Regions from separate parts of the Halolactibacillus sp. JCM 19043 genome, predicted to be linked through region 2. Evidence: riboswitches for the same ligand, from Rfam matches in the RefSeq annotation. Region 2 holds a riboswitch; the other holds the start of a gene.
The links. Region 2 has a riboswitch for FMN ahead of ribD (bifunctional diaminohydroxyphosphoribosylaminopyrimidine deaminase/5-amino-6-(5-phosphoribosylamino)uracil reductase RibD). Riboswitches for the same ligand answer to the same signal wherever they lie in the genome.
Positions count from the first base shown of each region.

Region 1: another riboswitch for FMN. It lies ahead of JCM19043_RS13230 (ECF transporter S component); the one in region 2 lies ahead of ribD (bifunctional diaminohydroxyphosphoribosylaminopyrimidine deaminase/5-amino-6-(5-phosphoribosylamino)uracil reductase RibD).

Region 1 is NZ_BAXD01000035.1:12,742-16,133, reverse strand. It holds gene JCM19043_RS13235 (response regulator transcription factor) at 1-619, opposite strand, end outside; gene JCM19043_RS13230 (ECF transporter S component) at 767-1,357, opposite strand; FMN riboswitch at 1,507-1,642, opposite strand; gene JCM19043_RS13225 (M20/M25/M40 family metallo-hydrolase) at 1,804-2,835, opposite strand; partial or broken gene JCM19043_RS13220 (glucose-6-phosphate isomerase) at 3,002-3,392, opposite strand, start outside.
Region 2 is NZ_BAXD01000039.1:6,129-9,520, forward strand. It holds gene JCM19043_RS13805 (hypothetical protein) at 1-211, opposite strand, end outside; gene murB (UDP-N-acetylmuramate dehydrogenase) at 475-1,392, shown strand; FMN riboswitch at 1,478-1,629, shown strand; gene ribD (bifunctional diaminohydroxyphosphoribosylaminopyrimidine deaminase/5-amino-6-(5-phosphoribosylamino)uracil reductase RibD) at 1,805-2,890, shown strand; gene ribE (riboflavin synthase) at 2,893-3,392, shown strand, end outside.

The DNA of each region.
Region 1 (3,392 bases), on a different contig from region 2:
TTAACTTCTGTCTAAGACGACTGATAAAAACATCGATGATACGGACATCTGATTCTTCCGCATGACTCATCACTAATTTTACTAACGTTTCACGGGTTAACACTTTTTCCGGATGAAGCAATAAAGCATACAGCAGCATCGCTTCTTTTTCTGTGAGCGTGACCGGTTTATCTTCAACATAAGCGGTTTGTGTATCAACACGGAGTGAGAGGATACCAAACTTAATTGTCTGATTGGATTCTGTTAGAAAATGAAAATTCCCCCGTCTTTCCACTGCGCGGATACGTGTTAAGAGCTCTCTTAGGTCGAACGGTTTAACTAAATAATCATCAGCTCCTAACTCTAACGACAGCATACCATCCAGTTTCATCGGTTCAGAAACGAGTACCATTAAACAACCATTAAATTTTAAACGTCGTAAATCCGCACAAAGATCGGCACTTTGATAATATAACGCACGATCAATAATAATATGCGTTGGCTCAACTGTACTTATTAGATAATGCAATGACGGCTCTGATTCCACGACCCAAATTGAATAACCTTCCCGTTTAAACGACGGCTCTATTTGAGCGATGAGCTCTTTATCTTCACTTAAAAGAATTAATACACGTGACATCCTTTCACCCTCTTCGTCTATAAATATCTAGTATTTAGTCTAACGAATAGATGTTAGCTAGAAATGAATAGAAGGTAAAGTTTATGTAAAAAAAGCCACATAAAAAGCTATGCCGAAAATGGCATAGCTTTTAGTAAAAGACTCAAATTAAGCTGATAGTTTCACATGAGCCTGTTTTTGAGCAATCCACGGCTTCAACTTAACAAATAACGGGACAAATAGAATGGAGACAATGACACCTTTAATTAAGTTGAAAGGGACAACGCCCGCAAAGATCGTTCCAAGTAAAACACTTGGTGTTAGTTGTTCAAAGCCCATAAACGCACTATAAATTGGTAGTAATACAAAATAGTTTAAGATACCCATCGCAATGGTCATAACGACAGTTCCGACAACAAGACCGGAAATGAGACTTTTTTGACCTTTGTACTTGTGATAAACCATCGCAATTGGCACAACAAACGTCACACCAGCGATAAAGTTAGCTAACACACCCACCGGATCGGCTGCACCTGATAATGCAAGGTAAAGCAGGTTTTTAATCAATTGCACAACCACACCCGCCATTGGCGAGAAGATAAGCGCCGCAAGTAGTGTTGGTACTTCACCAAAATCTACTTTTAAATACGGTGGTAGGAAAGGTAATGGAAAGTTTAAAAACAGTAAAACCATCGAGACCGTTCCAAAGAGTGATAAAATAATCAGTTTTGTTAATTGTGATGTTTGACCTTTTTTCATGTCGACATCCTCCTTCATCTTGTTTATCGATTGGGATCTTTATGATGAAGGGAGAGTAACATTCTTGAACATTAAAAAGACCTAAAGCACATACTTTGGGCTTTAGGTTTAATGGCATCAAGAAATAAATGGTCGATGACCATTTTACTCCATATCTTCTCCCATCCAGACTTTAACTGTCGGCTCTGGACTCTCACCAGATCCACCGCACACGTGCGGGTCACGGACTTCTAACAAAGGTTAGTTACCGTCGGTCGGGAATTACACCCTGCCCCGAAGATTCAATCGATATTTTATTATAGTTACAGTATAGCGCGACTTATGAAAAAAGTGAAGAGTTTTGCATGAACTTTTTTCACAAAGTTTAAAGTTATGTATTTAAAGTGCCTCTCCGTTTAAAAAAAGAGACACAAAACCCGCCTCAATTATAATGAGACGGGTAATGACTAGTCTTCTAACGGATTTAAATTTTCTTTACCTGTCATATGAAGGATCCAATCGACGATTAAATCGATTTCTTCTTCAATATCTTTAATACTTGCGGTTTCAACAGGTGAGTGCATATAACGTAGCGGTAAAGACACTAAGCTAACCGGCACACCTTGATTAGTTAAACGCATTTTATCAGCATCCGTTCCCGTCATACGCGGCGTTAATTCATACTGCACGTCCATATTTAAACGTTTGGCTGCTGCTTCTAACCATTGATTGATTTTTCGGTTAATCGGAGCACCTTTGGCAAGGACTGGTCCACCGTCAAGAATGATATCTCCGTATTTGTTTTTATTGACATGTGGATAATCTGTCGCAAATGTCACATCACACGCAATCGCAAGCGTTGGATTAATCCCACTTGCCGCAAAGTAAGCCCCACCCATATTCGTCTCTTCATTGACCGTACTCGCGGCATAGACACCGACATTTAAGTCTTTTCCTTTTAGTTTACGTAAGACTTCTCCAACAATAAACTGCCCGGTACGGTTATCAAGACCGCGACCGGTAATATAGCGGTCCATCAATACATCAGGTGAACGGTCATATACGGCCAGATCACCAATTTGAACAAACGCACTGATCTCTTCTTTCGACTTTGCCCCACAATCAATGTATAGATCATCGACATCAAAGTCTCCTTTTATGCCACCATGGTGCTGGGCATTCACACCAATTACTCCAGTCAACGTTTTATGACTACCCATTACATGCACACGCATCCCAATGGCAGCCTTCGGGTTGACACCACCCATTTTATCAAAGTATAAAAAACCATTCTCATCTATCCGATTAATCACGAGCGCAATTTCATCGCAATGTCCCGCCAGTAAAATTTTAAAATCTGCCTCTTTATTTAAGACGGCAATCGCATTACCGGCATGATCAGTAATGATCTCATCAGCATACGGTTTCATGTAGTCGATCCACGTTTTTTGAATCGCCATTTCCATACTAGACGGAGATGGCGTTTTAAGTAAGGTCATTAAAAAATCTTGATTTTCTAACGTCAATAGTAACGCCTCCTGTAGCTTTTATTGGACATTCTCTGTTCTTGCTCATCAAAAGAGCCACGCACTTTTATTAGTATCGCTTCTTTAACGAAAAAAATCAAGGCATCCTAGGACACCTTGATTGTTAATCGTTAAAAAATTACAAACGTTTTTCTAACGCTTTTTTCTCTTCTTCGAATCCTGGTTTACCAAGTAAAGCAAACATGTTTTTCTTATAAGCTTCTACACCTGGTTGATCAAATGGATTCACACCGAGTAAGTAACCGCTAATCGCACATGCCTTTTCAAAGAAGTAGGCACATAACCGAATGTATAAGCATTTAATTCTGGTAAGTGAACAATGAGGTTAGGTACTTGACCATCTGTATGAGCTAAGAGGGTACCTTGGTACGCTTTTTCATTCACAAAGTCAACGGTCTCACCGGCAAGATAATTCAAGCCATCTAAGTCTTGTGGGTCTTCTTCAATTGTTAAGTCATGACGTGGTGATTCAACGTGAAGCACTGTTTCAAAAATATCACGACGTCCTT
Region 2 (3,392 bases):
AAAGTTTCGTAATTGTCGTGTAAGCTTCATTTGATTTTGCTAGTACATTAGAGTAAGCGATCGCAATGCGACTTGCCTCTGCTTCAAAATCATTAGTCGATCGTTTAATAGAATTAGTGGTTGCAATAAATGTGAGGAAGAAAAAAATAATCATCAAAGAAATAAAAGGTATAAGAAAGTACTTTAAGCGTAATTTATTAGGGTTGAGCATCTTTTTTCGCCTCCGGTTAAGCCATTAAAAGGAATGCCTAATCATGACAAATAAACAGGTTTAAAGATAATAAAAGGATATAATATTACATTCCCGTCATATAGAAATGTTAAGCGTCTTTTTGGGAAAAACCATACAAATACAGACAAAAAACAACTTTTTAGAAGTGGATTTTCCAGAGTGACTAGGATTTGTTTAGAGATGTTGTTGTGGAGTGTTTCTGTTATAATAGGTGAAGAATGTTGAGATAAAGGATGAAGAGTATGCGATTAGCTGAAGAAATAAAAAATAAATTGATCAAAGATTTACCCAGTGTTGAATTACATTTTAATGAACCAATGGGACAATATTTATATACCAAATTAGGTGGACCGGCAGATGTATTTGCTTTTCCTAAGTCGATTGAGGAAGTACAAGGCGTCGTAAAAGCTAGTAGAGAGTATCAGCTCCCGCTTACGTTACTCGGTAATGGATCGAACCTCATTATTCGAGATGGTGGGATCCGTGGGATTGTGATGAGCTTGTCGCACTTAAATACCATCACGGCTAAAGGTGATAGCGTGATTGCTGGAGGTGGGGCAACGATTATTGATACATCTTATTATGCTCTTGAAGCCTCTCTTTCAGGACTTGAATTTGCTTGTGGTATTCCAGGGACTGTCGGCGGAGCGGTATTTATGAATGCGGGTGCTTATGGCGGGGAAGTGAAAGATTGTTTAGCGTCAGTGACAGTGATGACTGAAACGGGAGAAGTACTTGATGTGAAGGCTTCTGATCTGGCTCTTGGTTACCGGACAAGTAATGTTGGTGAGAATAACTGGATTGTGTTAGAGGCGCGTTTTGCCCTAGTGAAAAAAGACCGACAAGAAATTAAAGCGATAATGGATGATTTAACAGAAAGACGTGAGACTAAACAGCCGTTAGAATATCCGTCGTGTGGCAGTGTATTTAAACGGCCACCGGGTCACTTTGCTGGAAAACTCATTCAAGATAGTGGTCTGCAAGGTAAAGGTATTGGTGGGGCAGAAGTGTCTACCAAACATGCTGGCTTTATCGTAAATAAAAATCATGCGACGGCCAGTGACTATATTGCCGTTATTGAAATGGTCCAACAGACAGTGAAAGACACCTTTGGTGTGGCATTAGAACGAGAAGTAAGAATTATAGGAGAAGAACTTTAAAGACCGTCTATGTGCGGTCTTTATTTTTTTGAACAAATGTCGTGCACCTTATAAAAAAGTATGTTAGAATGTGAGCAATCGAATAGTAATCTTTTGGGGCAGGGTGTAATTCCCGACCGACGGTAAGAGGTGAACGACAAACCTTAAGTCCGTGACCCGGATCAATCAATGATTGTGAAGGTGGATTTGGTGAAATTCCAAAGCCGACAGTGAAAGTCTGGATGGGAAAAAGATGAAACAAGAAATGACAAAGTGCAGGGATACGTCTGTAAATATACAGGCGAGGACTGTTTATTTGTTGATCATTTCTTTAATGTAAACACCCCAAGTCTTTTGATTTGGGGTGTTTTTTGACCAAAAAAGATCTATTTGAATAAAAATAATGAAAAGGTATCAAGGAAGGAGTGAAAAAATGAAGGATCAAGATTACATGGCGCTTGCCATTGAGTTGGCGAAAGGAACCGTAGGACAAACATCACCGAATCCATCCGTTGGCTGTGTGCTTGTGCGTGATGGTGTGATTGTAGGTCTTGGGAGTCATTTAGTTCCTGGAGAAGGCCATGCGGAAGTTTTAGCTATTCAACAAGCGGGTGACAAGGCTGAAGGCGCAACGGCGTATGTCACATTAGAACCGTGTTCGCATACAGGGAAAACACCACCATGTAGCCGTTTGTTAATTGATTCAGGGATTAAACGTGTGATTGTCGCAACGGAAGATCCCAATCCTTTAGTGAGTGGTCGCGGGATTAACTGGTTAAAAGATGCCGGATTATCCGTTGAAGTCGGCTTGATGAAAGAAGAAGCAGTCGCACTCAATCAAACGTTTTTTCACTTTATGAAAGAAAAACGACCATTTATCACATTGAAAGCGGCGATGACACTTGACGGGAAAACGGCCACGAAAACCGGTGATAGTCGTTGGGTGACAGGTGAGAAAGCACGAGAACATGTGCATCATATGCGAGCGAAATACGATGCGATTCTCATCGGTAAAGGCACGGCGGTAAAAGATAACCCAAGCCTAACGGTAAGGCAACCTGAATACGGTAAACATCCTATTCGGATTGTGCTAGCGAATGACTTACATTTGCCTGATCATTTAACGCTATTTCATGATGATCATCAAACGTATGTCGTTTGCGGGAAAGAAGCGGACATGGATGTGTTTAAAGAAAAACATCCAACGGTAGGTGTGATTCAGCTGTCAAGTCAACAAGTAGAGATTCCTGAATTACTTAAGCAGTTAGCCGAGTTGAATATTCAATCGGTCTATGTTGAAGGTGGCGAGACGGTGCATAAAAGCTTTGTTGAAAGTGGTTTTGTTGATGAGTGTCACGTCTATATTGCGCCTAAGTTACTGACAGGTAAAGATAGCTTTGGGGTGATTGGTGGTCAATCGCCAGAGTGGATGAACGATGCCTTTGCTTTATCATTTGAACATGTGGAACGAATAGGTGAAGATCTCTTTATTAAAGCCATCAAGAAAGCGGGGAATTAGTTGTGTTTACCGGAATTGTTGAAGAAAAAGGCACTTTACAAACCATCTCTAAAAACGGACGTAGTCTCGTCTTAACGGTTGGGGCGAAAAAAGTTCTCGGTGACGTGCATATTGGGGATTCCATTAGTGTGAACGGGGTCTGTTTAACGGTGACCCACTTTACAAAGGATCAGTTTTCCGTCGATGTGATGCCTGAAACGTATGCGGCGACGAATTTAAAAGATTTAGCTAAAGGAAGTTATGTGAATTTAGAACGGGCGATGCATGCGAATGGTCGGTTTGGTGGGCATTTTGTGTCTGGTCACGTTGATCATGTGGCGACGATTGAAAAGACGTGGCGTGATACGATTGCGAAATATGTCAAAATTACTGTTCCTTACGATAAATTGAAATATCTCACAGAGAAAGGTTCGGTGACCGTTGATGGAACGTCACTGACGGTTTTTCATGTGGATGAGACAAGTTTTACATTATCACTCATCCCAGAAACGCAAGCGGCGAC